2 regions of the Vibrio harveyi genome follow, and region 2 is predicted to be linked to the other one. Evidence: predicted binding sites of a transcription regulator. Region 2 holds the regulator's gene; the other holds the start of a gene.
The links. The regulator MetJ, encoded in region 2, represses methionine synthesis genes. The targets are predictions, from matches to a motif close to TTAGACNTNTANANGTCTAA.

Region 1: a site for MetJ is predicted at 11,187-11,206, ahead of metA (homoserine O-acetyltransferase MetA). Genes of this name have one in related genera too.

Annotation. Positions count from the first base shown of each region.
Region 1 covers NZ_CP125875.1:1,573,608-1,590,189, reverse strand. Annotated here, with positions in the region: gene QMY49_RS07780 (TorD/DmsD family molecular chaperone) at 1-235, shown strand, start outside; gene QMY49_RS07775 (4Fe-4S binding protein) at 222-719, shown strand; gene QMY49_RS07770 (FMN-dependent NADH-azoreductase) at 775-1,359, opposite strand; gene hrpA (ATP-dependent RNA helicase HrpA) at 1,535-5,572, shown strand; gene QMY49_RS07760 (outer membrane beta-barrel protein) at 5,786-6,265, shown strand; gene QMY49_RS07755 (outer membrane beta-barrel protein) at 6,461-6,976, shown strand; gene QMY49_RS07750 (hypothetical protein) at 7,068-7,475, opposite strand; gene QMY49_RS07745 (S41 family peptidase) at 7,459-9,036, opposite strand; gene pilW (type IV pilus biogenesis/stability protein PilW) at 9,342-10,070, opposite strand; gene metA (homoserine O-acetyltransferase MetA) at 10,219-11,160, opposite strand; gene QMY49_RS07730 (DUF6559 family protein) at 11,738-12,139, shown strand; gene QMY49_RS07725 (hypothetical protein) at 12,445-13,125, shown strand; gene QMY49_RS07720 (DMT family transporter) at 13,279-13,611, shown strand; gene QMY49_RS07715 (APC family permease) at 13,707-15,134, opposite strand; gene QMY49_RS07710 (hypothetical protein) at 15,476-15,601, shown strand; gene QMY49_RS07705 (LysE family translocator) at 15,749-16,378, opposite strand.
Region 2 covers NZ_CP125875.1:3,408,998-3,425,579, forward strand. Annotated here, with positions in the region: gene QMY49_RS16135 (isoaspartyl peptidase/L-asparaginase family protein) at 1-571, shown strand, start outside; gene QMY49_RS16140 (SlyX family protein) at 666-893, opposite strand; gene QMY49_RS16145 (WD40 repeat domain-containing protein) at 890-1,876, opposite strand; gene fkpA (FKBP-type peptidyl-prolyl cis-trans isomerase) at 2,005-2,787, shown strand; gene QMY49_RS16155 (helix-turn-helix transcriptional regulator) at 2,932-3,648, shown strand; gene tusD (sulfurtransferase complex subunit TusD) at 3,651-4,046, shown strand; gene tusC (sulfurtransferase complex subunit TusC) at 4,043-4,399, shown strand; gene tusB (sulfurtransferase complex subunit TusB) at 4,407-4,682, shown strand; gene rpsL (30S ribosomal protein S12) at 4,861-5,235, shown strand; gene rpsG (30S ribosomal protein S7) at 5,336-5,806, shown strand; gene fusA (elongation factor G) at 5,945-8,044, shown strand; gene tuf (elongation factor Tu) at 8,200-9,384, shown strand; gene QMY49_RS16195 ((2Fe-2S)-binding protein) at 9,721-9,909, shown strand; gene bfr (bacterioferritin) at 9,984-10,460, shown strand; gene QMY49_RS16205 (malic enzyme-like NAD(P)-binding protein) at 10,670-11,947, shown strand; gene metJ (met regulon transcriptional regulator MetJ) at 12,058-12,378, opposite strand; gene QMY49_RS16215 (O-succinylhomoserine (thiol)-lyase) at 12,608-13,768, shown strand; gene QMY49_RS16220 (bifunctional aspartate kinase/homoserine dehydrogenase II) at 13,786-16,194, shown strand; gene metF (methylenetetrahydrofolate reductase) at 16,467-16,582, shown strand, end outside.

The DNA of each region.
Region 1 (16,582 bases), 1.6 Mb from region 2:
GCTGATGGTGTTAGGCATGTTGATTGAAACTGATCAACAAAAACTGGCGGCTGAAATGTTGCGCGAGCACTTGATGACATGGTTTGGCTTTTTCAACAAGCGCTTCAAAAAAGCAGTGACTCTTGCGCCTTACTCAAAACTGTCGAACCTTACTGAAGAATTGCTTCAATCCTTGAGTGAGCAATACCAAGTCGTTGTGCTAGTAAAGAGAGATTACTCGGATGCGCCAGTCTGAATCGGTTGATCTAAGCAAGCGACGCCTGTTTTCATTTCGTCGCGCGCCAGTAGAGCAAGCTCAAGAGCCTCGTGTTAAAGCGAGACCGCCGTATGCGGTGGAAGAGTCGATGTTCACAAGGCTATGTGATGGATGCGGAAAATGCGCTTCTGCATGTCCGAGCCAAATCATAGAAATGGTTGATGGCGTTGCCGCGTTAGACATCAGTTACTCGGCATGTGATTTATGCGGCGCGTGTAAGTCGGCGTGCCCTACATTAGCACTTTCAAACCAAACAGAGTCTACAGGCTTGATAGCAACTATCTCGAACAGCTGCGAAAACTTATACGGTTATTGCGGCAGTTGCGAGGACAGTTGCCAATATGATGCTTTGCAATGGCAAGATGATGTCAAACCTAAAATTGACGCCGCCAAGTGCAAAGGTTGCGGACAATGCGCGCAAAGCTGCTACAACAGCATGATCAGCTTTGACTTAAAACGATAAAAAAGGGATTGGCGCGAACCAATCCCTTTTTGTTTGTATTCAATTCTATTTAATCTTACACCAAGGTTGCCAATTGGCTTTGCGCGTCTGAAATGCCTTTCGCTGCTGCGTCTTCGCCCATGTTTAGCGCTTCTGCGTAGACAAACTCCACATCCGTGATACCAACAAAGCCTAATACTGTGCGCAGGTATGGTGTCATGCTGTCGGTTGGTGAGTCTTTATGAAGACCGCCACGTGTGGTGACTACGATTGCTTTCTTACCTTCAATCAGACCTTGAACGCCATTTTCTGTGTATTTGAATGTCACGCCTGCACGAGCAATCAAATCAATCCAGTTTTTAAGCTGGGTTGGAATCGTGAAGTTGTACATTGGTGCTGCGATAACCAAAGTATCTGCTGCTTTAATTTCTTCAATCAAGGTATCAGATAGGTTAACCACTGCTTGCTGCTCTTGTGAAAGATCTTCTGTTGCACGAAGTGCTATCGCAACTGAAAAGTCTAAAACTGGCAGTGGATTTGCAGCTAAGTCACGAACAGTTAGCTTATCTTGGTCTACATTTTTGATGAAGTCTTCAACCAGTTTGTTTGATTGAGAGTAATCGCCAAGGATGCTTGATTTAAGAGCTAGTACACGAGACATATGGATTTCCTTTAATAAGTGCTTTCGGCTATGTGATGCATTATAGTCAATGCCCATCGACTCAAAACCCGATGGATTCGCTTAAGTTGTTCGAAAAAATTGAATGATTGCTTGAAGCTGCTTTCCGTTATCTTGTTCTAGCCCTTATGTGCTACAATCCGCGCAGTTTTATGTAATGAAAAGAATAGGAAACGCTTTGACTTCGTCACAGCCCTCAAAAAAGAATCCCGCTGAAGAGCAAGCGACACCGTCAAATGGTGCGCAAAATGCCAAAGCGAAGCAGGCTAATGCATCTCAAGCACAAGCTTCTCAGAATGCTGCGCCTCAGGCTCAAGTAAACAACGCGGCGTCATTGCGCAAGGCGCTTAACCAGTGCATGATGCGTGACCGCTTCCGCTTGAGTAAACGAATCTCTGGTGCAAGCAAAATCAAAAAAGACGCAGCGCGTAACGCTGTGTTTGATGAAATCGCATTAGACATCGCCAAATCCATGATGGTTGTGGAGCAACGCAGTAGCTACAAACCAACGATTGAATACCCTGAAATCCTGCCTGTCAGCCAAAAACGCGACGACATTGCGAAAGCGATTGAAGAGAACCAAGTGGTTATCGTTGCGGGTGAAACCGGTTCAGGTAAAACCACTCAGCTACCAAAAATCTGTGCTGAGCTTGGTCGTGGTAAGTTCGGTCTGATTGGTCATACTCAGCCTCGTCGTCTTGCGGCGCGTTCGGTTGCAAACCGTATTGCTGAAGAGATGGAAACCAAGCTTGGTGAGTTTGTTGGTTACAAGGTTCGATTCAACGATCAGATCTCTGAAAATACCCAAATCAAATTGATGACGGACGGTATCTTGCTGGCTGAAATTCAGCATGACCGTTTCTTGAACCAATACGACACTATCATTATCGATGAAGCGCACGAGCGCAGCCTGAACATCGATTTCATCTTGGGTTACTTGAAAGAGTTGCTACCACGTCGTCCTGATCTGAAAGTGATCATCACGTCGGCAACCATCGACCCTGAGCGTTTTTCAAAACACTTCAACAACGCGCCAATCATTGAGGTGTCAGGTCGTACTTACCCAGTAGAAACGCGTTACCGCCCACTAAGTGGTGATGACGATAATGATCGTGACCAACTTGAAGGTATCTTCGAAGCGGTAGACGAACTGTGCGATGAAGGCTTAGGTGACATCCTGATCTTCATGAACGGTGAGCGTGAAATCCGTGATACCGCTGATGCACTGCTTAAACGCAATCTAAAGAGCACGGAGATTGTGCCGCTTTACGCGCGTTTGTCGGCGGGTGAACAGAACAAGATTTTCCAACCTCATGCTGGTCGCCGCATTGTACTGGCAACCAACGTAGCAGAAACCTCGTTGACGGTTCCGGGCATCAAGTACGTTATCGACCCAGGTACGGCGCGTATCAGCCGATACAGTTACCGTACTAAGGTTCAGCGTCTTCCAATCGAGCCAGTTTCTCAGGCGAGTGCGAACCAACGTAAAGGTCGTTGTGGTCGTGTGGAAGAGGGTATCTGTATCCGTCTGTACTCAGAGGAAGATTTTGAGTCACGTCCGGAGTTTACCGATCCTGAGATCCTGCGTACTAACCTAGCGTCGGTTATCTTGCAGATGACCGCACTTGGTTTGGGCGATATTCAAGCCTTCCCATTTGTAGAAGCGCCTGACAAACGTAACATTCAAGACGGTGTTCGCCTTCTAGAAGAGTTAGGTGCAATCAACTCTGATGCGAAAGAATCGAAGAAACGCCTAACTAGCATTGGTCGTCAACTTGCACGCCTTCCTATCGACCCACGTCTAGCACGTATGGTTTTGGAATCACCAAAGCAAGGCGCATTGAAAGAAGTGATGATCATCGCGGCGGCACTGTCGATTCAAGACCCGCGTGAGCGTCCAAGTGACAAGCAGCAATCATCAGATGACAAACACAAACGTTTCTTCCATGAAGACTCAGATTTTCTGACGTTTGTGAACCTGTGGAACTACATCCAGAAGCAGCAAAAAGCGCTGACGGGTAACCAGTTCCGCAAGCAATGTAAACAAGATTACTTGAACTACTTGCGCGTGCGTGAGTGGCAAGATGTGTACTTCCAAATTCACCAGTCGATGCGTGAAATGGAATTCAAACTGAACGATGAGCCTGCGTCTTACCATGGCGTACACAGCTCAATCTTGGTCGGTTTGTTGTCACACATCGGTATGAAAGATCAAGAGAAGAATGAATACCAAGGCGCGCGTAACGCTCGGTTCCATATCTTCCCTGCATCAGGTCTATTCAAGAAACAGCCTAAGTGGATCATGTCTGCTGAGTTGGTGGAAACCTCAAAACTTTGGGGTCGCATCATTGCTAAGATTCAGCCTGAGTGGATTGAACCATTAGCGAAGCACTTGATTAAGCGCAGCTACAGCGAGCCGCATTGGTCGAAGAAACGTGCAGCAGTCATGGCACACGAGAAAGTGATGCTTTACGGCGTGCCAATTGTACCGAAGCGTTTGGTGAACTTCGGCAGTATCGATCCAACCGTCAGTCGTGAGCTGTTCATTCGTAGTGCGCTGGTGGAAGGTGAGTGGGAAACCAAGCACGCGTTCTTCAAGCAAAACCGTAAGCTTCTTCAAGAAGTGGAAGAGCTTGAACACAAATCTCGTCGCCGTGACATCTTGGTGGATGACGATGAACTGTTTGATTTCTACGACCAACGCGTTGGCACTGAAGTGGTCTCTGGCAAACACTTCGATACATGGTGGAAGAAAGCATCGAAAGACAACAAAGAACTGCTGAACTTCGAGAAAGAGATGCTGTTCAAGGGCGATGCAAGCCACGTTACCGATTTGGATTACCCGAACTTCTGGCATCAAAACAACCTGAAACTTAAGCTGAGCTACCAGTTTGAGCCGGGTGATGACAGTGACGGTGTGACGGTACACTTGCCGCTGCCGATCTTGAACCAAGTCGAGCCTGCGGGTTTTGACTGGCAGATCCCAGGTTTACGCCATGAGCTTGTAGTGAGTTTGATTAAATCGTTGCCGAAGACAGTGCGTAAGAACTTTGTTCCTGCGCCAAACTACGCCGATGCTTTCTTAGCTCGTGCAACACCGATGGAAGCGCCGCTACTGGACTCATTAGAGAAAGAGCTACGTCGAATGACGGGTGTAGAAGTTCTGCGCGAAGATTGGAATATGGATCAAATTCCGGAGCACTTGAAGGTGACTTTCCGCGCGGTTGACCATAGAAATCGCAAGTTGAAGGAAAACAAAGACCTTCACGAATTGAAAGAGAGTTTGAAAGACAAAGTTCAAGAAACCCTTTCAAAAGTTGCGGATGACGACATCGAGCAAGAAGGTCTGCATACGTGGAGCTTTGGCGAACTGCCTAAGGTATACCAACAAAAACGCGGTGGTTACGACGTTAAGGCGTACCCAGCGATTGTGGATGCCAAAGACAGTGTTGAAATCAAACTGTACGAGACCGAATACGAACAGGTCACGGCAATGCAAGCGGGTCAGCGTCGTCTGATCTTGTTGAACGTGCCGTCGCCAATTAAATACCTGCACTCTAACTTACCGAATAAGTCGAAGCTGGGTCTGTACTTTAACCCTTACGGTAAAGTGTTGGATCTGATTGATGACTGTATCGCGTGTGGTGTCGATAAGCTTATCGAAGAGCAGGGCGGTTTGGTTTGGGAGCCAGAGAAGTTTGACGCACTGAAAGAACACGTTCGTGCTGAGCTTGGTGATACGGTGGTGGACATTGCACAGCAAGTGGAAACCATCCTGACGACCGCTTTCAATATCAATAAGAAGTTGAAAGGCAAGATCGATTTCACCATGGCGTTCGCATTATCGGACATCAAAGCACAAATCGAAGGATTGATCTTCAAAGGCTTCGCGACAGAGTGTGGCTGGAAACGCCTGCCAGATATTCTGCGTTACATGCGTGCGATTGAGCGTCGTATGGAGAAGCTGCCGATCGATCCAAACAAAGACCGTTTGCACATGCTGAAAGTGGAATCCGTTACGAGCGACTACAAAGAGCTGCTCAACAAAATTCCGAAAGGTATGGTGATTCCAGAGAACGTGAAAGAGATCCGTTGGATGATCGAAGAGCTTCGAGTGAGCTTCTTTGCTCAACAATTGGGCACGCCGTATCCGGTTTCTGATAAACGAGTCAAAAATGCGATTGATGCTTGCTGATCGATCAGTACAATAGCGGCAGTTTTTCTTGTGGGGTTTAATGACTAATCAATGGTTTGTCCAGTGATAGACGCGATTGGTACAGTAATTGCAAATATTTTCCCACAAGTGTTTTTAAGTCATAAGGGAGGCAATGGTTCGCCTCCCTTATGTTTGCAGTACCAACCTCTGCGTGACGCAGAAGTGGGTAATAATAAAGAGTAAAGGTTGATGATGAAGAAAACTCTATTGGCAGTGGCACTTCTAAGTGCTTCTTCTGCAGCAATGGCAGATTCATGGATTTATGGTGGTGCTTCTGTAGGTCAGTCTGACTTCAAAGGTGAAACAGACACGTCTTACTCTGTGCACGTAGGTACAGGTATCCTGCCAATTATCGGTATCGAAGCAGGTATTACTCAGCACGGTGAATTCAAGATTGCAGGTCAAGAAACTAAGCTGACTTCATACTATGCAGCGCTTAAACCAAGCATCGACTTCGGTCCTCTGCACGTTTACGCGAAAGGCGGTATTCACCAGTGGGATAAGAAAGTATCTGGCGGCAAAGATGACGATGATCTAGATCTAATGTACGGTGTAGGTGCGGAATACTTCATTTTCGGTCCTATGTCTGTTGGCGCAAGCTACATGAACTACACAGCGGGCAAAGACGACATCGGTACGTTCTCTCTAAACGCGACACTGCACTTCCTATAATCGGCGAGTCTTTCGAAGGTTTGATAAACACCGGCAATATGCCGGTGTTTTTTTGTCTGTAAATCACACAAATAGACATTGAACAAAAATTATTCGTTTCTTGACCTTAAAACCATCAATCTTTCGCATATAGTAATTACCTGACTATGCATCACGTGATGTTCCGTTCTGGAATCGAACAGGAAAGGTATAACTATGAAAACAAAACTCTCGTTATTGGCTTTGGCGCTATGCTCATCTTCCGCGTTTGCTGACTCTTGGATTTATGCTGGTGGTCAAATCGGTCAGTCTGATATCGACAGCGAAAACGATACGACTTATGGCGTACATGTGGGTACTGGCATCTTGCCGCTCATTGGTCTCGAAGTGGGTTACTTCAACCATGGCAAGGTAGATTTAAATTTAGCGGGTAGCCGTGGTGATGTGGATCTCTCATCCTTCTATCTTGCGGCAAAACCAAGTATCGACTTTGGTCCTCTGCACGTTTACGCGAAAGGTGGCATCAACGCCTTTAACGTTGAATACAATGGCAACTTAAGCAACCTAGATAAAGACGATGGTGTGTCTTACATGTATGGTGTCGGCGCAGAGTACTTCTTGTTAGATAACATCTCTGTTGGGGCGAGCTATCAAGCTTTCGGTGTTGATATCAATGGTGACAGTGACACCGTAAGTAGTATCACGGGTAACGTGACTTTCCATTTCTTATAAGCGAAACAGTGGGAAGTGCTTCAACGTATTTGAAGGCTTAGAACGAAAAAAGCACGCTGGTACGTACATGAGGTAACAGCGTGCTTTTTACTTAGTCCTGAATCGGATTTGGTCGACACTGTATGTTGGTCAGAGGAATAAACTTATCGCTCTTCTCGTAATACACTCCGCAATCTTCACCTCGTAGTTGCAACGTATATTGATCAGGCAACTCGGTTTCAGCTCCGTTCAATGACACACCTTGCTCATCCATTAATTGTCCAGATACGATCAAAAGATGAGAGTTGGTTTCAAACGTATTTGACGCGATCTTGGGTGGAACTTGATTGCCTTGAATCGTAGTTATTGCGCGCTGAATCTCTGTTACTGTGTCACCAGAAGTCTTGATGCTCAATGCGTTCACCATATCATCGTTGTTACTTGATGATGAGCAACCCAATAGCATCACACTCATACCCGCTCCGGTAAGCAAGGTCATTGTTTTAGTTAATGTTGACATGAATAGCCTCTTGTCGAAGTGGATCAATCCCTTGATTAAGTGGAGTACCACCTAGCATTGGCATTGCTCTAGGAGCAGGAGCCACTGAAGGCGCAGCAGGGCAGTTACCTGTCGTCATATAGTTGAGAGCGGCAGAAAGCATACCTTCAGAGATATCGCCTAACGGTGCATTCATGTCATCTGCCACAACACAGCCTTCCACTTTGTCATCTATACCAATATTAGACGATACAAGATTTTTTGCCGTAGGGATGAAGCCATCTGCAAAATCACCAAAGCCTTTTGCGTTGATCGATTTAAACTGAATAGTGTAGTAAACGCTGCCACAGTTTGCTTCAGGCGAAAACCCGTAAGGTTTACCAGTGGTCGTTGTTCCGATTTGAATTACGTCGACATCGATACCACGAAGTGCGTTGATCAGAAGCTCGCTTGAAGACGCTGTGTTGTCGGTGGTTAGGACATAAACACGTTTGGCGCTTAATGTCGGCAAAGATTTGCTTGTTAATCTGCCTGTCGCCCAGTTAATTTCTTTATCAACGAAATTGTAAACTTTACCGCCTTGACCTGACTTTGTGATTTTGTCGTTGTAAACCAATTGCCCAAAGACTTGATTCTGATTCGCCCCCGATAGCATGTAACCGACTTGTGCCGACTGCCAAATCAAACCGCCGCCGTTGTAACGTAAATCCATCACGACTTCGTCGACATTCGACGAAGACAGGCGATTAAACGCATTTATTAATGGTTGTTGAGCTGTTGCTTCGAATGCGTTGAACTGCATATAGCCAACCGTCTTATCTCCGTAGTTGAATACTTTAACGTTTTTAACCGGAGACGTTGCTACATCTTGCGCTTTGATGGTGACAACTTTCACAGCACCGTTCTTATCAAGAAACGTAAAGGTGTAGTCTTGATTGTTATTTGGAGAGAATAGGGTGTTGTTGATGTAATCAACGTCGGTTTGAAGTGGTGAATTAACCACGTCGACGTGATCAATCTTAATCAGTTTGTCGCCGCGCTCGACACCTTTAAGAGCGGCAGGAGAGTTGTCTTCGGTGTAGGCAATTCGAATATCTCGTGGCTCTGTCCCTTGAATAAACTTCCAATTAAAGCCAAACCCAGACACTAAACCAGATTGTTGAGATTTCATGAAAGCATCATAAGAACGAATGTAGTGAAAACGGTCTTTCTTTTGACCCGTTGCGGTTCTTGCTGGCGTTACTAGCGACTTAAAGTAATCGGAAACAGACGCATAGTTGCTTGGATTATTATCTGGAATTTCGTCATACCATAGATAGGTCTCGTGGCTGAAAGCGCGTAAGAACATTTTTTCGTACATGCTTGAGCCAGCTTGGTCCGGGTACGCTTTGCCTGTGTATGGATCAATCCCCGTCCTTACGTTATTACATTGATTGGCATAGCTACTTGCTGATTGAGAAAAATCGCCTGCTGTCCAAGCCGCGCTGCTGGCAGTTGTCGTGCCGTCTCCACCACCGCCACAACCCTGTAACAGTAAAATAGGGAGAGCTGCCAATACTGCTGTGTTTTTATACTTAAACATGGTTTCCCTTACATCTGTGTTAATTGTATACATAAGTCATTCGCGTTGAGCCAAGGATCTTGAGGTCGCTTGGATATAAACATTGACCTTGTATATAATTTCCTTTTACTGAGGCTTGAATGTATAAATAACTGGTTGCATACCGCAAATGGGAATCATCGCAATGTGGGGACGATCACACTCGTTTATGTTGGAAAATCAACGAGCTTCTGTGTGATACAGAAGCTGCTGAATGAAAGGGAGATCGTTATTCTGAGAGGAGGGTGGATGAATGACTCAGGGCGAAGTATAGAGTTCACTACCCATCAAGACATTCTGTCCAATTGGTACTGATATTTCTTTTCTAACGCTTCGTTTCCTGCTGCACGTTCGAGTTCTACCATGAGGCGAAGGGAAGGCTTTTTAACACCGTACATTTGGTTAAAGCGCATTAAGCGAATTCGCGCATCGGTGTAGTTGCCACTATCGATTTCAAGTTTAGCCAGTTGAAGAATAGACTTAGGACGGTGAGGGTCATGATCGATTGCGCGAGTGAAATAGTATTTCGCCTTTTCTACATCGTCTGACTTAAGCGCACAAAAACCGGCGTTCTCATAACTTGCAGGGATAAGGTAGTAATAAGGCTGCTCAATTGCACGATTAAACATTTTGTCGGCTTGTTTGTACTCCCCTTGTTTACAAAGGAATGTGCCGTAGTTATTGAGTACGTTTCCGTTCTTCGCGTTTTGGCGTAATGAGCGTTTGTACATTTGTTCCGCTTTGACATCTTCTCCGACAGTTTCGTAATAATGCGCCATCGAGAGTTGTGCACGGTAATAGCTAGGTGCATGGGTTAAAGCTTGTTGAAGGTTATCGTGAGCACGAATCATACTTCCGCTTTCAAGGTAACCTAGACCTAAAGCGATACGTGATTCAGCCATAGCGACAGGATCTGCTTTAACGACAGGGCTTTTACCGTCTTCATTTACGGTCACACATCCCATCAATCCCATCTGTATGACGAGAACTGCTGCACCAAGCTTTACGATTTTCATTTATTTTTCCTGCGTCCCTGTTCCACAGAGCATGATATGAATTACAGTGCAAAAGCCTAATGAGGAAAAATTACTATGCGATCAGGTTAGCAAACTGATACAAAAAAGCCGCCAGTTGGCGGCTTAGTTCACATTCTAATTCAGCGACTTAATCGTCTTTCGTAAATGCATCTTCACTGAAGTGGTCCAGATCATAAGGCGTTTGTTGGTAAACGCAGTAGTTAAGCCAGTTAGAGAATAGTAAGTGACCATGACTACGCCAACTCGCGCATGGCGGATTATCTGGATTGTTATTTGGGTAGTAATTGATTGGAATTGCAGGTTCCATGCCTTCACCCAGATCGCGAATGTACTCGTTATGAAGAGTATGGGAATCGTATTCAGGATGACCGGTCACAAAGACATTACGTTTGTCTTTGGTTGTTGCCAGATAAACGCCAGCAACATCAGATGTCGCGAGAATATCAAGATCAGTGTGCTCTTCTAAAAACTCCGGTGAAAAATCTGCATAGCGAGAGTGCGGCGCTAAAAATGTATCATCGAAGCCTCGTAAAAGAGGATGGTACTGGTGGTGAATGTTATGGTGATATACACCGGACAGTTTTTCTTTACGTGTTTTCTTTGGCAAGTTGTAGAGAAGCTTCAAACCAGCTTGCGCTGCCCAACACACGTAAAGAGTCGAAGTGACGTGGTCTTTTGCCCACTCCATAATGGTTTTCAAGTGGTCCCAATAGATGACGTCCTCGAACTGAACCAAGCCTAGCGGCGCTCCCGTGATGATAAGACCATCGAAGTTTTTACCTTTTACCATCTCAAACTGGCGGTAGAAGGTATCAAGGTGTTCAGTCGGTGTATTCTTGCTTGGACGATTGTCGATTCGAAGTAGCTCAACATTAACTTGCAAAGGGCTATTGGAAAGTAGGCGAAGAAACTGCGTTTCGGTCTCAATCTTTTTTGGCATCAAATTGAGAATAAGCACTCGCAATGGGCGGATTTCCTGACTCGCCGCTCGACTCTCGCTCATCACAAAGATGTTTTCTGTCCTTAATACATCACTAGCGGGTAATTGATCTGGAATTCTAATTGGCACGGCTTTCTCTCCCTAAGCTTAACTTTTTAGACGTCTATACTTCTAAAGCTAACGTAATTGCTTGCGGATGTCGACATGAAATGTGACTTTGAACGGGATTTCTTTTCATATGGCTCAATCTCAGCAGAAGCTTGCGTTGTAAACCCAAGTGACTCGTTGCCGATTCTTGACTTAGACCCACTAGACCTTTAAATCGCCGCCGCGTCTACAAACCAAGTCATTCTCTCGGAACCTAGCATTTAGAGATTACTTGGGTATACATCTGAGCGACGACAAGAAATCGATAACTCATCTTGATACATCTAATGGCGAATAATAAGACACGCTATGTTCCATGACTGCCGATGAAATTTAGCTTAGTGCTGTCAGGTCATGTCGATAAGAAAACACAAACTACCAACTGTGATTGCTGCAAGATTTCTGAATACATTTTTGTGAAACACAGAGCGTAGAGTTTGAAGGCAATTATGAGATCGAGTTAGTATAATTTTTGAACCCTAATACTAAAAACACGAAAGGGTTCACCAACTCGTGCTTATGTACACAGTTTGGATAATCATCGTCAGCGGAGGATATCATGTTCGGTATTTTTAAGAGAAAAGAGACCATTCAGAGCATCGCACATCAAGTTCCTAATGTTTTACTTAGAGAGTTTGGGGATAAGAACAGCTACTCACCAGATGAAGTTGATAAGGCGCTATTAGAGCTAGGTCACGAGAAACATCGAGATATGACGCGCTATCAATATGCGTATGGGATGTTTACTAGTCTCGCGAGTTACGAGCAGTTGGGCTTAACGCAAGAGCTCGGTAATTATGGGCACTTCCAACGCGAAGTCGGTAAAATGTTGTTGAATACACCAGAACCTATTGATATGCATATTTACTTTGAGCTTGCTCAACAACATCACTTAAGTAGCGGTCAAGCCAATGTTGGTAATGAAGCCAATGTCGTCGATAGTGTTGATGGCGGTTATTAGTGCGATCATTTCAAATTCATTTCCTTGCAGGCTTTCCTCACCATTTAGAGCAGATCTAATAGTGGTATTTCGATGAGCGGGCACACAGTTCCGAGTGTTACGCTCACTCAAGTTCGTTAGAAGGTACCGTCAAAAGCCCTTAGTCTCCTTTTTAGCTAGCGTATTTTTAGTTTTTCATGCGTGTCTGTGTGCATATTTTGACGTTGGTCAAAAATGTGCCAGTTTCTCTCTCGCTTATATTCATCTTGTCCAATACTAATCTGAAGTTGGCTTTCAGTTTTGGAACAAAGATCATGGAGAGGGATATGCAAAGGTGGCTTAGCGCACTCACACTCGCGGGATTAGCGGGATGCAGTTTGTCTAATGAGATTTATATGGAAGGACGAACTCTTTACTTTAACGGTGAGATTACAGCAGAGAAAGTAACAGAGGCTATTGAGTTAGCAAATGTTCAACCAAATGGTGTGGTTGCCATGATGATTGACAGTGACTCTGGTGAATATCGTCCTGCTATGGAACTTGGACGCTGGGTTTATACCAACCAAGTCCATTTGATCGTCAATGGTACATGTGCGTCTGCCTGTGCGAATTATGTATTAACCGCAGCACCGAGCACCTTAGTGATGAAAGATTCTGATGTACTTTGGTTTGGCGGTGCCATGCAAGATGAATGGGATGTCGACGGCTTTGACCAGAAAGAGCTTGAGCAATGGCAACAGTCGCTCAGCTTATGGCGTCAACATGAGGACGCGTTTTTTGCCTTGGTTGATGTTAACCCTAAGATCACCATGTTTGGTCATATGAATAAACGCGAGAAATTACACAAAGCAGGGTGTGATATCGACGATGCGGCGTGGATGTACCATATTGATGATATGCAAAAGCTTGGACTGAATAATATCGTTTATGCAGACCCAGACGCTTTGATCACAGCACGAAAAGATGCACCTGGTTGCGTCATCAATTTGGAAGATTCTGACTTTTGAGTGTGATTATTACACCTGCGTAAATGTGAGTTGCATCACTTTTTATAGCGCGCTGACGGATTTTGATTATAATGCGCCGCTCAGAAATTCGATATGTCATCGAGTTCAGGTTAATTGAGCGTTGATTGCCTTATGTTCAAAATGCTTGTTTCTATGCCTCCATTGGTTGCGTTGTCTATTGCTATCGTGTGTGAGGTGATTGCAACTTCTTCTATTCCTAAAACTGAACAGTTTACCAAGTTGATGCCAAGTACCGTGGTTATTATCGGTTATGGCATCGCTTTCTTTCTATTGTCTGTCACTGTGAAAAGTATGCCTGTTGGTCTTGTGTACGCAATTTGGAGTGGGGCAGGGATTGTTCTTGTTGCTGCGGTTGGCTACTTCCTATACGGACAAAAGCTCGATCTTGCAGCTATCGTCGGTATTGGTTTTATTCTTACTGGCGTAATGATTGTGAACTTGCTGTCTAAGACGGTCGGTCACTAATCCAAAAGTTTATCAATAAAAAAGCCGCGAATGATTCGCGGCTTTTTGTTATCTGAAGAAACACTTTTTTGCTATCTAAAGAAACATTGATCAGATTAATTCGCCATCGCTTCAATCAATTGACCTTGTTGGCGACGCTTACGGTTGCGGTACATCACCGCTGCAATTGCTGGCAAGCTGAAGGCGATAAAGCCAAGAATCAAAGCGTAAGCACCAGTTTGAGCACTAATGCCTGCTGGTACATCGAATGAAACGAAGATAGTTACTAAGCAACTGACCAAGCCAAGTGTTGCGACTAACATCATACCGAACTTGCCGCCAGGCACGCGGAATGGACGTTCAATATCTGCATGTTTACGGCGTGATACCAAGAAGCTTACGAAGATACAGATGTACATCACCATGTAGAGCTGAGTCATTAGAATATTCAATAGCCACATGCCTTGGTTCACGTTTGGTACCAAGATAAACACCAAAGAAAGCACACTCACAATCGCACCTTGTAGCAAAAGAAGTGGAACCGGCGCTTGGTTCTTATTTTCTTTTGATAGCGTCAGTGGCATGAAGTGGTCTTTTGCGGCGACGTGTAGGCTCTTGGTTGGTGCAATGATCCAGTTGTTTAGGCTCGCTAAGCTGCCAAACACAATGGCAAGTGCGATAACTGGCAGCATGAATGACATGTTCAAATCATCAAAGAACGCTTTGAATGCCAGAATTACGCCCTCGCTCAAGCTGGAATGATCGCTCGATACTACGGAAGAGATGGAAAGTGAACATGCAGTCAAAGAGACTAAAATCAACACAGTTGAAGCAATCAGCGCCTTAGGGTAAGTCTTTTGCGGATTGTCGACTTCACTCGCGTAAGACGTAGTTATCTCAAGTCCTGTTAGAGAAAGCACAACTGCTGTAAAGCCTGCACCAATACCATCTTGCGAGAAATCCGGTAGCCAGTCAGACGCATGACGAAGGGAGATATGCGATTCACTAGGGTTGGTATAAGCCCAGTAACCGCCCAAGCCGATGATCAGTAGGATAGGGAAGATAAGCCCCAAAGTGCCAAACACATTGGTGATGAGCGAAGACAAACGCAAACCAAAGATGTTGACCAAGGTCAGAGCCCAGAAAATCACGTTAATCATGATCAACATAAAGATGTTGTTTTGTGCCAGTTCAGGGAAGAAAGGGTACGCACCAGTCGCGACGATGAATGAAATGAGCGGTGGGTAGTACACAATGTTCTCGGCATACTGATACCACACGGTCGCAAAACCAAAGTTTGGACCTAACGTCTCTTTACCCCATAAATACACACCGCCTTGTTGCGGATAAGTGGTACTCAATTCTGCACAAACTAATGCGGTTGGAACGAAGAAGCAAAGACCAGCCAATAGAAAGAAAGAGATGGCGTGACTACCAAATAAGGCGGCACCCGGAATGTTCCTTATACTGTCGACGGACGTAACCGTAATCATGATGACAGAAAAGACACTGAGTTTGACGGCGGATTTGGCGATATTGCTCATTCGATACCTTTAATGATTGAGCCACGAGTTCTGGATGCGAACCCGCGTGCTACAAGTAAGACCGGCGTATTGTAGGGCTGCAAGAATCTGTGGGTATATAGCCAAAAATGGTATGTATTTACCCAAAAATGAACCGAAATCTCAGTGGCTTAATCGTAATCAATTTAATCGTTTGCTCTGGTCAAAAAACACAAAATTGAGTTAAAAAATGCATATTAATAAATGTGTTTATAGCGAATTATTTATTACCGAAAATATGGAAATTTAGCGGATTTTTGCCAATGTTTGACTCTCACCTTGGGGGAAGGTCTAGATTGGATACGACCAACAAGTTGTAGAAGATGGAGAAAATGATGGGATGTTGTAATCAAGCACCAAAAGGTGGCACCGGAAAACTATCGTATTTATTAGGTTTAGTCGCAGCACTGTTTGTTGTGATCTTATTGTTGGCTGCGGTATTTGGCTAACATAAAAAGACACCGAACATACGTTGTTGAACCAAGTCGTGCTCTTTAAATAAGCACTTCGAGGGGCTTAGGTGTAAGTTAAAACGGTATAAAATAGAAAACACGCCAAAGAGCGTGTTTTTGTTCGTTTAGAAAAACTCGTTGTGTCTAAAACCGAGTATTTGCTAACCCTACGCCGAAAGAGATAAATAATGCACCGCTAACGTAGTTCAACCACTTGCTGGTTTTCGAAGAAGTAAGCAGCACTTTCAATTTCGTTGCGAAGAAAATTACGAATAAATACCAACTTGCCACGATACCTGCTTGCAGTGCTCCTAGAATCATACTCTGCTCAAGAATGTGTTCTGGTTGTACAAACTGTGGGAAAATCGACAGATAAAATAGCACGATCTTCGGGTTAAGAAGGTTAGTGAGTAATCCTTTCACAAAGGCTTGTTTAAGAGTTTGTTCTTCAACTTTACGATCGAGCTTTAACTTCTGGTCAGCCAGTTTAAGACCGCTTTTTAGGTTGTTGATCCCCAACCAAACCAAATACGCAACGCCCATCCATTTAAGAATGTTGAACGCCAATGCCGATTGAGAAAGCAGCAAGCTCAACCCTTTTGCGGATACAAACGCATGAATCATAAAGCCAAGTGCCACACCAAGGATGTTAGCAATGGCAAAGCGGCGGCTCTGCGTCAGTGCAGTAAACAGTATCAACAAGGCATTGGGACCTGGAATTATCGCTAGAAAGAAAACAATTCCGCCGAAAGCCAACAAGGTATCGAGGTTCATGGTTATTCCAATAGAAAGGTTACACGCTGTTTATACACCTGCTTGTGTTTAAAAACAAACGACTATACCCAAGTAACTTCAAGATGCAGGATTCAGAGCGTTGTCATTGATTCGAGAGTAAGGAAAACAACGCAGTGTAATAGCCAGCTCTTTCCAAGTTGTTTGACGCAGCAATCGGGTCAATGACACGCTCCCAAAGGGCGA
Region 2 (16,582 bases):
GGGCGAGGGCGCAGAGAAGTTTGCTTTTGAACAAGGTCATGAGTACACCGAGCAGGATTACTTCTTTACCGATCGCCGCTATGAGCAGTTGCAGTCTATGCGTGAGAAAGGACTGTTTGCTCTGTCGGAATCTCGTTACCCAGATGATCGTAAGCACGGTACGGTTGGTGCGGTGGCATTGGACCGACAAGGCAACTTAGCCGCTGCGACCAGTACTGGTGGCGTGACCAACAAGAAATACGGACGAGTGGGAGATTCTGCTCTGATTGGTTGCGGCACGGTGGCAGAGAATGGCGTTGTGGCGGTTTCCACTACGGGTGTCGGTGAGTTCTTTATTCGTAAACGTGTTGCGGAAGACGTTGCAGCACGCATGCGTTATTTGCAAGAAGACGTTCATACGGCGTGCGAACACATTATTCAGGGTGATTTAAAAGCAATGGGCGGCGAAGGTGGTTTGATTGCAATTGATGCTAAAGGTGAGCTGCACTTTGCGATGAACAGTTCTGGCATGTACCGAGCTGGCATCAATACGCAAGACGAGCTGACCGTTAAAATCTACGCAGACGAATAATTTCGTCCCGCTCATTCCTAAGCAACATTTTTAAGTTGCGAATACAACAAAGCCCAGAACACGTTCTGGGCTTTATGCTATTTGAACCTGCATTTTAATAATGCGGTGGTGGGGTTTCTTCTGACGGATCGGCTAAATTCGACGAGTCCATATTTTTCACTTTACCTACCACATATTTCATCTGATCGAGCATCTTGGTAATTTGCAGTTGTTGCTGCGACAAGGCGCCGTTCAGATCTTCAATAGTCTGTTCTTGGAACGCAAGCTGACATTCTAAGTCATTGATGCGTGCTTCCAATTGCTGAATGATTTTATCTGTCATGATCCGTTCTCTAGCTGCCAAGCTTGGGCAATGCCCGCAGAAGTGGCAGTAATTACACGTTGCTTGGAATCAAAGGCTGCATCATACACGACCGCGCGGGGAGGGCGAGTATCTTTTTTCGGCTCAACTTCAAATCCATCGACGCGTTTGCCGGTCTGGGTATCCCACACCATCACACGACCTGAAGGTGTGCCAGTTACTAACAAGCTGCCATCATCGGAGAAGCGCGCCGTCGAAAAGATTAACTGACGAGACCAACTGCTCAGTTGCGTGACTTCTTCACCCGTCTCTAAATTCCAGATGATGGCTTGGTTGCCACCGTCTGAGGTCATGGCCAGTTTGCCATCTCTCTGTAAAGCGACTCTGACTACGCGTTGGTCGTGCTCAAAGGTACGCAATACCAGCCCTGTTTCGGTATCCCACAGATACGCTTTGTAGTCGTTGCCACCTGTGAGAGCGAAGCGACCGTTGGGCGAGATAGCGACAGAATTGACTTTTTCTTGGTGCGCAAGGAACTCTAGCCGACGACCAGTGACTAAGTTGACGTAAATCGCTTTACCGTTGGACAGTCCAAGTAATACCTGTTCACCGTTACTGGTGATATCAACGTCTCGAATCAGCGCGTCATCGATAGACCACAGCCCTTCAGCTTGAGTCCATCCGAGATCCCACACAGCGAAGTTCATTTGGCTTGCTGTGACTGCATAACGACCATTGTCTGAAATGCGAATATGGGAGACCACGTTGGCGGCTTGATCGAGTTCACCCAGCTTTGCGAGTTGTTTGTTTTGCTCCAAATCCCAAAGAACCAATTGGTGCTCTTTGGAGTACAGCAGCGCAAATCGACCATCTCGGCTGAGCGCAAAGCTGGTGGAACCTTGTGGTTCGAGTGACCAACGTTGAACATCACGATCGGTAAAAAAGCATCCATTTAACGTGGTGATGACAATTAAATATAGGAATAAATGAGAAATTCTTTGCATCACATCTAATAATCCGGTTTGTGTCTTAAGACATATAGCTAGTATATTGGTATAACGATTGTCTTCACTAGTCTCATAGAAGATTTGTGCACAACAACCAGTGGCTAAGCCATTATTGGGAGAATTTAATGAAATCAGTTTTAAAAGTGTCGCTACTTGCTGCAACAGTAATGCTAGCGGTAGGTTGTCAAAAAGAAGAAACAAAACCAGAAGCAGCACCTCAAGCAGAACAAGTTCAAGCAGAGACTGGTAAAGCAGTTCACTTTAAAACAGACGATGACAAAGCGGCTTACGCGATCGGTGTTTCATTTGCTAACTACCTAAGCACTAGCATTGAAAAACCAAGCGAAATTGGCATCAACCTAAACAAAGACCTAGTTCTTAAAGGTATCGAAGACGTATTTAAAGATAAAGCAGCGCTAAACGAAGAAGAAACTCGTGCCGCTCTAGAATCTCTAGACAAGCGTGTTGCAGAAACTATGCAAAAGCAAGCGGCTGAGAAAGCAGCTGAAGCGAAGAAAGCTGGTGATGACTTCCGTGCGGAATTCGAGAAGCAAGAAGGCGTAGTGAAGACAGAATCTGGTCTTCTATACAAAGTTGAAACACCGGCTGAAGGCGAGAAGCCAAAAGACACCGACACAGTTCAAGTACACTACAAAGGTACTCTGATCGACGGTACTCAATTCGACAGCTCTTACGATCGTGGCGAACCAGCAACGTTCCCACTAAACCGCGTAATCCCAGGTTGGACTGAAGGTGTTCAGCTAATGCCTGTAGGTTCTAAGTTCAAATTCGTTATCCCGCCAGAGCTAGCATACGGTGACCAAGACACACCGAGCATTCCTGCTAACTCAACGCTAGTATTCGAAGTTGAGCTACTAAAAATTGAGAACGACAACGCTGCTCAATAATTATCCTTAGCGATAACTCGATGAAAAAAGGTCCGTTTTACGGGCCTTTTTTGTTCTAGGTCACTAGTTGGTGAGTTTGCTAGGTTGCCTTTCAAATTTTCTGATAAACTTACACCAATTTGTTGATTTTTCGCTCGAAGGCTTATGACAACTACAGAAACAATAAATGCGGAAATGTTGCTCGAAATGGAATCTGTCAACGTGATGCCATTTACCGAGCACGATAAAATCATCTTGAGATCTTACGAAGCGGTCGTTGACGGCATTGCCAGTCTTATTGGTCCGTTCTGTGAGATCGTTCTTCACTCACTGGAAGACCTCAATACCTCTGCAATCAAAATCGCTAACGGTGAGAACACCGGTCGTCAGGTAGGTTCTCCTATCACTGACTTAGCACTTAAGATGCTGAAAGACATCGAAGGTTCTGAGCGTAACTTCTCACGTTCGTACTTCACCCGCGCTAAAGGCGGCGTATTAATGAAGTCGATCACCGTTGCTATTCGTAACGGCGAAAACCGTGTGATTGGTTTGCTTTGTATCAACGTCAACCTTGATGCGCCTTTCTCTCAAGTGCTGCAATCTTTCATGCCAACGCAAGAAGCGAAAGAAGCGGCGTCATCCGTTAACTTCGCAAGTGATGTTGAAGAACTCGTAGACCAAACGGTTGAGCGTACGATTGAAGAGATCAACGCCGACAAATCCGTCTCGAACAACACCAAAAACCGTCAGATAGTGATGGAACTGTACGACAAAGGTATTTTCGATATCAAAGACGCTATCAACCGTGTCGCAGATCGCCTGAATATCTCTAAACACACCGTTTACCTATACATTCGTCAGCGTAAGACTGAGGACGAATAAGCGTGAGTGGATTAACTTACACGCTGGTAGTGAACGGGCCGGTTTACGGCAGTCAATCGGCGCGCAGCGCATATCAATTCGCACAAGCGGTAATTGAACAAGGACATACTCTGGTGAGTGTGTTCTTTTACCAAGATGGCGTCACTAATGGTACGGCTTTGAGCGTGCCTGCCAACGACGAGTTTGACCTAACCAAAGCATGGCAATCACTCGCACAGCAACACGATGTTCGTCTGGAAACCTGCGTAGCAGCCGCTTTGCGTCGCGGCATCATCAGCGAAGATGAGGCGAATCAACATGGTCTTGAGCAGAACAACCTAGCGACAGGGTTCGAGCAAGCCGGTTTGGGGAGCTTAGCCGAAGCCATGTTAACGCAAGATAGAGTGGTGCAGTTTTGAGTCAGTTAACTTACCTATTTCGTAGCGCGCCTCATGGTAACAATGCAGGGCGTGAAGGTGTGGATGCGCTGTTAGCAGCGTCTGCGTACTGTGAAGACATCACCGTTCTATTTGTTGGGGATGGTGTGTATCAGTTACTGCTTGGACAAGAGCCTAAAGGCATCTTAAGCAAAGACTACGCTCCAATGTTGAAGTTGTTCGACTTGTACGACATTGAGCAAGTGTTTGTTTGTGCCGATTCGCTTGCCGAGCGTGGCTTGGCTCAAGCCGATTTAGTCATTGATGCAGAGGCGCTAAATACAGAGCAACTAAAAGCTCAACTGCAACAAGCGGGCAAACTGCTGTCATTCTGAGGAAGCCATGTTACATATCATCAAATCCGTAGCTGCATTAGACGATGCAATGGCACTGTACAGTGAGCAAGATGATGTCTTGTTGATTGAAGATGCCGTGTACGCTGCGAACCCTCAGCATAAGGCGTTCAGCAAGGTAAAAGGTCCATCAGTGTTTGCGCTACAAAGCGATATTGAAGCCCGCGGCATGAGCAATCGTATCAGCCCATCTATTGAGGTGATTGGCTATGCTGGCTTTGTTGAACTAACAGCAAAACAAGCCAAATCTCTGACTTGGGATTAACCCTTCTTTCCTGTCGATTGAGCTTTACGGATTAATTGCCCTAATTGAACAAAAAAGATCCGTATATTTCTTGACACACCTCTCACTGCTGCATAGAATTTTGCGTCCCTAACTGCCAACCGCTGTTAGGGATAGATTTTTCACAAAGCTTACTTTCAAGTAAATCAGGAGCTAGTTAATGGCAACTATTAACCAGTTGGTACGTAAGCCACGTGCAAAGCAAGTTGTTAAAAGCAACGTGCCTGCACTAGAAGCGTGCCCACAAAAACGTGGTGTATGTACTCGTGTTTACACTACTACACCTAAAAAACCTAACTCAGCACTTCGTAAAGTTTGTCGTGTACGTCTGACAAACGGCTTCGAAGTTACATCGTACATCGGCGGTGAAGGTCACAACCTTCAAGAGCACAGTGTTGTACTAATCCGTGGCGGTCGTGTAAAAGACCTTCCGGGTGTACGTTACCACACTGTTCGCGGTGCACTTGACTGTGCTGGCGTTAACGACCGTAAACAAGGTCGTTCTAAGTACGGTGTGAAGCGTCCTAAGTCTTAATGGATTCCGTTAAGTAAGGCCAAACACTAAATTATTTTTAATTTTTTGAAAAAACTGAAAAGTTTTGGATAAAACCTGAAGAAGACAACGGAGAAAATCCATGCCACGTCGTCGCGTCATTGGTCAGCGTAAGATCCTTCCAGATCCAAAGTTCAAATCTGAACTGCTGGCAAAATTCGTTAACATCCTAATGGTTGACGGTAAAAAATCTACTGCAGAAAAAATCGTTTACACTGCACTAGATTCTATGGCTGAAAAGTCTGGTAAAGACCACTTAGCTATTTTTGAAGAAGCTCTTGAAAATGTTCGCCCAGCGGTAGAAGTTAAATCTCGCCGTGTAGGTGGTTCAACTTACCAAGTACCTGTAGAAGTACGTCCGGTTCGCCGTAACGCACTTGCTATGCGTTGGTTGGTTGAAGCTGCGCGTAAGCGTGGTGAAAAATCTATGGCTCAACGCCTAGCTGCTGAAATGCTAGACGCGTCTGAGAACAAAGGTACTGCGGTTAAGAAACGTGAAGACGTTCACCGCATGGCTGACGCAAACAAAGCGTTCGCTCATTACCGTTGGTAATACCTTTTCAGTGCTGCAAGGTTCCTTGCAGCACTTCTTTAGTTCCTATGCCTATGCTAGGAACTATTGCTATATCTAGGGGATAGCATTTTTTAGTTATAGCAATAGTCCCTATCTCTAAGTTAAGAGGATTCAATCGTGGCTCGCAAAACTCCTATTGAGCGCTACCGTAACATCGGTATCTGTGCTCACGTAGATGCAGGTAAAACAACCACTACTGAACGTATTCTGTTCTACACTGGTCTGTCTCATAAAATCGGTGAAGTTCACGATGGCGCAGCAACCATGGACTGGATGGAGCAGGAGCAAGAACGTGGTATCACAATCACGTCTGCGGCGACTACTACCTTCTGGCGTGGTATGGAAGCACAATTCCAAGAGCACCGCGTTAACATCATCGACACCCCTGGACACGTTGACTTTACTATCGAAGTAGAGCGTTCTCTACGCGTACTTGATGGTGCAGTTGTTGTGTTCTGTGGTTCATCTGGTGTTGAACCTCAGTCTGAAACTGTATGGCGTCAAGCTGACAAGTACCACGTTCCACGTATGGTATTTGTAAACAAGATGGACCGTGCAGGCGCTGACTTCCTACGCGTTGTGGACCAAATTAAAAACCGTCTTGGTGCGAATCCTGTTCCAATCCAACTAAACGTTGGTGCAGAGGATGATTTCCGTGGTGTTATCGACCTTATCAAGATGAAGATGATCAACTGGAATGAAGCCGACCAAGGTATGTCGTTCACATACGACGAAATTCCAGCTGACATGCAAGAGCTTGCAGAAGAATGGCGCAACAACCTAGTTGAAGCGGCAGCAGAAGCAACTGAAGAGCTAATGGACAAGTACCTTGAAGAAGGTGAACTGTCTGAAGCAGAGATCAAACAAGCTCTACGTACTCGTACACTAAACAACGAAATCGTACTGGCTACTTGTGGTAGTGCGTTCAAAAACAAAGGTGTTCAAGCAGTACTAGACGCAGTGATCGAGTTCTTGCCATCGCCAATCGACGTACCTGCAATTAAAGGTATCGACGAAAGAGAGAACGAAGTTGAGCGTCACGCAGACGACAACGAACCGTTCTCAGCACTAGCATTCAAGATCGCGACTGACCCATTCGTGGGCACGCTAACTTTCATGCGCGTTTACTCAGGTGTTGTGAACTCAGGTGATGCTGTTTACAACTCAGTAAAAGACAAGAAAGAGCGTTTCGGTCGTATCGTTCAGATGCATGCGAACAAGCGTGAAGAAGTAAAAGAAGTTCGCGCTGGTGATATCGCAGCTGCTATCGGTCTGAAAGACGTTACAACAGGTGACACACTATGTGACCAGAACCACAAAGTGATTCTAGAACGCATGGAATTCCCTGAACCTGTAATTCAGATCGCTGTAGAACCTCGTTCTAAAGCAGACCAAGAGAAAATGGGTATCGCGCTAGGTAAACTGGCAGCGGAAGACCCATCATTCCGCGTGGAAACGGATGACGAAACAGGTCAAACTCTGATCTCTGGTATGGGTGAGCTTCACCTAGATATCATCGTTGACCGTATGAAGCGTGAATTCAGCGTTGACTGTAACGTTGGTAAACCTCAGGTTGCTTACCGTGAAACCATTCGTGGTAAAGCGGAAGTAGAAGGCAAGTTCGTTCGTCAATCTGGCGGTCGCGGTCAATACGGTCACGTATGGATCAAACTTGAACCTTCAGAGCCTGGTGAAGGTTTCGTATTCGTAGACGAGATTGTGGGTGGTGTGGTTCCTAAGGAATACATCAGCTCGGTATCGAAAGGTATCGAAGAACAAATGAATAGTGGTGTTCTAGCGGGTTACCCTGTTCTAGATATTAAAGCAACACTATTTGACGGTTCTTACCACGATGTTGACTCAAGCGAGATGGCGTTCAAGATCGCTGGCTCGATGGCATTCAAGAAAGGTGCACTAGAAGCACAACCTGTGATTCTAGAACCAATGATGAATGTTGAAGTAACTACGCCGGAAGATTGGATGGGTGACGTTGTTGGTGACCTAAACCGCCGCCGCGGTATGATCGAAGGTATGGATGAAGGTGTGGCTGGTCTTAAGATCATTCGTGCTCAAGTTCCACTATCTGAGATGTTTGGTTACGCAACTGACCTACGTTCTGCAACTCAAGGCCGTGCGTCTTACTCTATGGAGTTTAACGAGTACGCTGAAGTACCGAAAAACTTCGCAGATAAAATCATTGCAGACCGTGGTTACTAATTAAAACGCTTTGAGCTGAAAAAAAGTCCAGCTTTTTTTAAAGATCAATGCGTCCAAATATTGCGCTAACAGGCGTTGGCGCATAAAATAACAATTTCTGGCGCGTCGAGATCAATAATGATCACGGCGAATCATAACTAGGAAGGAACACGATTGTGTCTAAAGAAAAATTTGAACGTGTAAAACCGCACGTAAACGTTGGTACTATCGGCCACGTTGACCACGGTAAAACTACTCTAACTGCAGCTATCTGTACAACACTTGCTAAAGTATACGGCGGTGCTGCTCGTGACTTCGCATCTATCGATAACGCTCCAGAAGAGCGTGAGCGCGGTATCACAATCGCTACTTCTCACGTAGAGTACGACACTCCAACTCGTCACTACGCACACGTAGACTGTCCAGGACACGCGGATTATGTTAAAAACATGATCACTGGTGCTGCACAGATGGACGGTGGTATCCTAGTTGTTGCTGCGACAGATGGTCCAATGCCACAAACTCGTGAGCACATCCTACTAGGCCGTCAGGTTGGTATCCCATACATCATCGTATTCATGAACAAATGTGACATGGTTGACGATGAAGAGCTACTAGAACTAGTAGAAATGGAAGTTCGTGAACTTCTATCTGAGTACGACTTCCCAGGTGATGACCTACCAGTTATCCAAGGTTCTGCTCTAGGCGCACTAAACGGCGAAGAGCAATGGGAAGCTAAGATTGTTGAACTAGCAGAAGCGCTAGATTCATACATCCCTGAGCCAGAGCGTGCAGTAGATATGCCATTCCTAATGCCTATCGAAGACGTATTCTCAATCCAAGGTCGTGGTACAGTAGTAACTGGTCGTATCGAACGTGGTATCCTAAACGTAGGTGACGAAGTTGCTATCGTTGGTATCAAAGACACTACTACTACTACATGTACTGGTGTTGAAATGTTCCGTAAGCTTCTTGACGAAGGTCGTGCTGGTGAGAACGTTGGTGCACTTCTACGTGGTACTAAGCGTGATGAAGTTGAACGTGGTCAAGTACTAGCTAAGCCTGGTTCAATCACTCCACACACTAAGTTCGAGTCAGAAGTATACGTACTTTCTAAAGATGAAGGTGGTCGTCACACTCCATTCTTCAAAGGCTACCGTCCACAGTTCTACTTCCGTACAACTGACGTAACTGGTGACATCTCTCTACCAGAAGGCGTAGAAATGGTAATGCCAGGCGACAACATCCAAATGCAAGTTGAGCTAATCGCTCCAATCGCTATGGACGAAGGTCTACGTTTCGCTATCCGTGAAGGTGGCCGTACTGTAGGTGCTGGTGTTGTTGCTAAGATCTTCGACTAATTCTTACTGAATTAATCGTAATCTTGCACTCTTCTTCTTTTTGAAGAAAGCGCTAGAAAAAGGGAAGCTGAGGCTTCCCTTTTTTATATCTACAATTCTTCTTTTCAATATGGTTATAAGCCCATCACTCTTAGTCATGCTTTTTGTTTTTTAAAAACATGATCTTAGCTCTGCTCGATTTTCTCTTCTTTTTAGCTATCCGCTAAGTCACTGAAAAATGCCAAAGCGGTCCAGACCGTTATAACAAAACGTTCTGTAATTCATCTTAATACAACTGGTAACAAGAACGATTCTTGTTTATATTTCATTCCAAAGTGAAATTTAAAGGTTTTGAATATGTACGTTTGTCTTTGCCATGGTGTCTCTGACAAGAAAATTAGGAAGTTGGCGATAGATGAAGGCGTAACAGACATAAAAGGAATTAAACGATGTACTGCTTTGGGCAGCCAATGTGGTAAGTGCATTAAACAAGCCAAAGAGATTTTAGCGGAAACAGAATACCTAACACTGAAACAAGCTAGCTAATTATTAGCTAAGCCTTTTTGACACCTTCTCATTTGCTTCTACATTTAAATGAAGCCAAAGAGGAGGGCTTTGTCATGAAAGGCGATCCAATCATAATCCAACATCTCAATAAAGTGCTCGGCAACGAGCTCGTCGCTATCAATCAATATTTTCTGCATGCTCGTATGTACAAGGACTGGGGCTTAAAACACCTCGCCGACAAGGAGTACCACGAGTCGATCGATGAAATGAAGCACGCTGATCATCTAATCGAACGTATCCTGTTTCTAGAAGGCTTACCTAATTTGCAAGATCTCGGTAAATTGATGATCGGGGAAGATACCAAAGAAATGCTTGAGTGCGATTTGAAGCTCGAAATGGCAGCAATCCCAGATCTAAAAGATGCGATCGCTTATGCGGAGGATATCCGTGATTATGTATCACGCGACCTCTTCCAAGATATTCTTGAAGACGAAGAAGAGCACGTCGATTGGCTTGAAACGCAACTGGGCTTGATCGAAATGTCTGGTATCGAAAACTACCTACAAGCGCAATACGTTGATGAAGAGTGAGATTATATTTCGCTGTTTTCTCGCTGAAAGAAAGTGATTAAAAGTGCACCTGATCTGTCTATCAGGTGCCAATCATAGATATCTGGTCTAATCTCTTACATTATTACCTTTTTTAAGGATATCGCTCGCAATCTTGCCTATGAAGATTGACTTCTATCCTTTAGAATTTATTCCCCCTTACCGAAAAAATAACAAAAGAGAAACGATCCATGTCTGAAGACAATCGCCAAGAAGTCACCCCAGAAGAAGAACGCCGCCAACAAGCATTGGACTACCATGCGTACCCAACCCCAGGAAAAATCGCAGTAGAGCTGACTAAGCCAGCTGAAACTGCTAACGATCTTGCTCTGGCATACAGCCCTGGTGTTGCAGAGCCTGTACGCGAAATCGCACAAAATGCTGACAATGTGTACAAATACACGGCGAAAGGCAACATGGTTGCGGTTATCTCTAACGGCACGGCTATTCTTGGTCTTGGTAACCTTGGTCCGCTAGCTTCTAAACCAGTAATGGAAGGTAAAGCGCTGTTGTTCAAACGCTTTGCTGGTCTAGATTCAATTGATATCGAAGTGAAACACCGCACGATCGACGAATTTGTCGACACAGTAGCAAACATTGCAGATACTTTCGGTGGTATTAACCTAGAAGATATCAAAGCGCCTGATTGTTTTGAGATTGAAAAGCGCCTTATCGAACGCTGTGATGTACCTGTATTCCACGATGACCAACACGGCACTGCAATCGTAACGGCTGCGGGTATGCTGAACGCAATTGAGCTGCAAGGTAAGAAGCTAGAAGAATCAACCATCGTTTGTCTTGGTGCTGGTGCTGCGGCAGTGGCATGTATGGAGCTGTTGATCAAATGTGGCGCAATGCGTGAGAAGATCTACATGCTGGATCGTAAAGGGGTGATCCATACACGTCGTGACGACCTAAACGAATACAAACAGTTATTCGCAAACAACACAGATAAGCGTACGCTGGAAGACGTGATTGAAGGTGCGGATCTGTTCTTGGGTGTATCAGGTCCAAATTTACTACCTGCAGAAGCATTGAAGCTGATGGCAGATAAGCCTGTTGTGTTCGCATGTTCAAACCCAGATCCAGAAATCAAACCAGAATTGGCTCATGAAGTGCGTGATGACTTGATCATGGGCACTGGTCGTAGCGACTACCCGAACCAAGTAAACAACGTTCTGTGTTTCCCATTCATCTTCCGTGGTGCATTGGATGTTCGTGCGAGTGAAATTAATGATGAAATGAAGCTTGCGGCAGTCGATGCGATTCGTGAATTGGCAAAAGAGCCAGTACCAGAAGCTGTATTGAAGGCAGCTGGCGTAGACAAGCTAGAGTTTGGCTCTGATTACATCATTCCAAAACCAATGGATCCACGTCTACTACCACGCGTAGCAAAAGCGGTTGCTCAAGCTGCGGTTGATTCAGGTGTAGCGCGTATTGAGATGCCAGAAAACTACATGGCGGAGTAAGCCAAAGTCATTTCTGACAGCAAAGAAAAGGGACGCGATGGCGTCCCTTTTTAGTTTGGTCTGAAACTGTCCCCGGTGCAGCCTCATCGTGTTGACGAATTTGTAAGCAATTATTCTTCGTCAAACGCTTCGAATTCGATGCCCATTGCCGTCATCAGCGCTTTTGCTTCTGTAGGAATATCATCTGGGCGGTCTTTACGAAGGTCTTCATCAGTTGGCAGTGGTTGCCCTGTGTAAGCATGTAGGAATGCTTCACATAGTAGCTCACTGTTAGTCGCATGGCGTAAGTTATTGATCTGGCGGCGAGTTCGCTCATCAGTCAGCACTTTTAAAACTTTTAGCGGGATAGAGACGGTAATCTTTTTTACTTGTTCGCTTTTTTTACCGTGCTCAGCATACGGGCTAATGTATTCGCCATTCCAGTCAGCCATTGCGCACCTTCATTAATGTAATAAGTTAGAAAAATAAATATAGGTGCTGATTTTAGCTGCATTTACCGCCATAAGCAAAGACATATGGACGTCTAGAAGTGTTGACGTCTTATTTTTAGACAAGTAAAGTGAGGTTAATAGTTAGGGAAGAGTGTTAATCAATTGAGCAATACAAGCTAGATATAGCGCATTCCCATTTAGATGTCACCACCCGTGAAAGGATACACCCATGAGCACCCGTAAGCCTGCGACCATTGCTGTACGCACTGGTATCGAGTCAGACAGTCAATATCACGCTGTTGTACCACCAATCTACCTTTCTACTAACTACGGCTTCCCCGCGTTTGGTGAAGTTCCACAATACGACTACACACGTTCTGGTAACCCAAACCGAGGCTTGTTAGAAAAAGCATTGTACGAACTTGAGTCAGGTAAAGGAGCGGTTGTCACTAACTGCGGCACATCGGCACTAAACCTTTGGGTATCGGCGTTTCTTGGACCTGATGACTTAATTGTTGCACCGCATGATTGCTACGGCGGTACGTATCGTCTGTTCAATACTCGCGCCAACAAAGGCGACTTTAAAGTGCAGTTTGTTGACCAGTCGGATCAGCAAGCGTTGGCTGCGGCGATTGCGAAAAAGCCAAAGCTTATCTTGTTAGAAACTCCGTCAAACCCACTCGTACGCGTTGTTGATATTGCGGCTGTGTGTGAGAAGGCAAAACAAGTTGGCGCTTTAGTCGCAGTGGACAATACCTTTTTGACACCTGTGTACCAAAAGCCTTTGGAGCTTGGTGCGGATTTTGTTATCCACTCAACAACGAAATACATTAATGGTCACTCTGACGTGATTGGTGGTGTGGTGATCACTAAGAGCGAAGAGCATGCTGAAGAGTTAGCATGGTGGGGTAACTGCATTGGTGCAACGGGTACGCCATTCGACAGTTACATGACGCTTCGAGGAATTCGTACGCTGGGTGCGCGAATGCGAGTTCATGAAGAAAGCTCTCAGCAAGTGTTGGCGTATTTGCAAACGCAATCTTTGGTAGCGAAGATTTATCATCCAAGTTTGCCAGAGCATCCAGGCCATGACATCGCGAAGAAGCAACAATCGGGTTTTGGTTCTATGCTGAGCTTTGAGTTTGCTGGCTCATTTGAGCAGCTAAAAGTGTTTGTTAAAGAACTTGAACTCTTCTCTCTTGCTGAGTCGCTAGGTGGTGTAGAAAGCTTGATTTGTCACCCTGCGTCAATGACGCATCGTGCGATGGGTGAAGAAGCTCTGGCTGAAGCTGGTGTTTCTCAACAGTTACTGCGCTTATCTGTTGGCTTAGAAGATGCCCAAGATCTGATTGCTGATCTTGAGCAAGCATTTGCGAAAGCTACACAGTAATTGGGAGAGGTAAGGTCATGACTGTACAACGTCAGCTGCATAAATTTGGTGGTAGCAGCTTAGCGAACCCAGAATGTTACCAACGTGTGGTGGGTATTCTTAAAGAGTATTCAGCAGAAAATGATTTGGTGGTGGTATCGGCTGCAGGGAAAACCACTAACCGCTTGATCGAGTTTTTAGAAGGGCTGGATAAAGACGGTCGCATCGCACATGAAGCGCTACAAAACTTGCGACTGTTCCAGACAGAGTTAATTGAAGCTTTATTAGAAGGAGAAGCGCAAACGCAAGTGCTTGCTTCTCTTCAAGATGAATTCAGTACCTTAGCTGAGTTAACTGCGCCACTTACGGAAGCGCAAAAAGCAGCAGTGCTTGGGCATGGTGAAGTATGGTCGTCACGCTTACTGGCTGCACTGTTATCACAACAGGATCTTCCAGCGGTAGCGCAAGATTCTCGCGCCTTTTTACGCGCAGAAGCTGGAACGCAGCCAGAAGTCGACCGAGCTCGCTCTTATGCACTTATCAAAGAGGCGTTAACTCAACATAGCCACAAGCGTGTCATCATTACAGGCTTTATGGCGCAAAATGAAGTGGGTGAAACAGTACTGTTGGGGCGTAACGGCTCAGACTATTCAGCAACGGTGATTGGTGCATTGGCTGAGGTAAACACCGTGACCATCTGGAGTGATGTTGCTGGCGTTTACAGTGCAGACCCACGTTTAGTGTCGGATGCTTGCTTGTTGCCGTTGCTGCGTTTAGATGAGGCGAGTGAACTTGCGCGTTTGGCTGCGCCAGTGCTGCACAGTCGTACGCTACAGCCAGTTGCTCAAAGCACGATGGATTTGAGCCTCAAATGCAGCTATCAACCTGAATCAGGCTCAACGCGTATTGAGCGCGTATTGGTTTCAGGTCGCGGTGCTAAAATCATTACGTCTCTTGATGAAGTGTTGTTGGTTCAACTGTCTTTTATCCATGGTCATGATTTTGAGCGAGCGCAGAAAGAAGTTCTGCAAGCTTTAAAGCGTGCTCAATTGGAACCATTAGCATTTGAAGCACAACAAGATCAGCAAACTTTGCGTTTGGCGTATACCGCAGAGATTGCTGGCGGTGCATTAACTTATCTACAAGAGTTAGCCGTTGAAGCAGAAATCAAGCTTAAAGAGGGTTACTCACTTTTAGCGGCTGTTGGTGCCGGAGTGACGAAAAATGCAAATCACTGTTTTGGCTTCTATCAACAACTTAAGCATGCGCCTGTTGAGTTTATTTCAGAGACGGAATCAGGTTTGAGCTTGGTAGCAGTACTACGCCGTGCAGAAGTCGAAGAGTTGGTACAACGCATTCATAGTCAGTTGTTTCAAGCGCAAAAGCGTGTAGCGGTTGCGTTGTGTGGTAAAGGTAACATTGGCTCAAGTTGGTTATCGCTGTTTGCAGAGCAAAAAGAAGAGCTCGAAAAACGCCATGGTATGAGCTTTGATTTAGTAGCGGTTGTTGATAGTCAAACGTATTGGTTTGATGAAAACGGGATTGATGCAGCAACAGTTGCTCAGCGCTTTGATGATGAAAGCATCGAGAATGATGGCAACTGGTTGACGAAGCTCGGCGCGATACAAAACTTCGATGAAGCAGTCGTACTTGATGTCACGGCGAGTAAAGAGTTGGCGACACGTTATGTGGAAATTGCGCAGCAAGGTATTCACTTGATTTCAGCGAACAAAGTGGCAGGCTCGGCGGACAGTCAATATTACCACCAAGTACAAGACGCCTTTGCTAAAATTGGTCGTCATTGGCTTTATAACGCTACGGTTGGTGCAGGGTTACCGATCAACCATACTGTTCGAGACTTGCGTGAAAGCGGTGATGATGTCGTCGCACTATCGGGTATTTTCTCCGGTACGCTATCTTGGTTATTCCAGCAGTTTGATGGCTCAGTGCCGTTTGCTGAACTGGTCGATTTGGCATGGCAACAAGGTTTGACAGAGCCTGACCCTCGCTCTGATTTAGATGGCTCTGACGTGATGCGTAAGTTGGTTATCTTGGCTCGTGAATCTGGTTTGAGTATTGAACCAGAGAGTGTGAAAGTGGAATCACTTGTACCAGAAGAGTTGCGAGAACTGAGTCTAGACGCATTCTTTGACCAAGGTGATATTCTAAGTGAGATTCTACAAGAGCGTCTAACCAAGGCTCAGAAAAATGACCAAGTATTGCGTTATGTAGCGCGTTTAGAGCGTAATGGCAAAGCAACGGTGGGTGTTGAAGCATTATCACGTGAACATGCACTGGCAAACTTACTACCGTGTGACAATATCTTTGCTATTGAGAGTAAGTGGTACAAAGACAATCCATTGGTTATTCGAGGTCCAGGTGCTGGTCGTGAAGTCACGGCTGGTGCGATTCAATCTGACCTTAATCGCCTAGCTGGTTTGTTTTAAATTTCACCGAAACAATTTTTGCGAACGACAACAAAACCTCGGACTATCTCCGGGGTTTTTTATTATTTAGATAATGCCATACTGAATTGGGAAGTTCGGCTAGGGATTGGTCATAAAGGAACTTGAACTATCCTCATTATGAACTTGAGAAAAATTCATAATCACAAGGTTGACATTAAATCGCATTCAATACATTCTGTAGACATATAGACGTCTAAACGTCGATTTGAGGAATTTTGATTTCGTGGTGGAGTTGCCACAGGGAGAGTAAGATGGGATACACGCATGCAGGGCACATCGATGCCTTAAACCAGAATATCGCTGAACTATCAGACAACATCAACGTCTCATTTGAGTTTTTTCCACCAAGCAGTGAGAAGATGGAAGA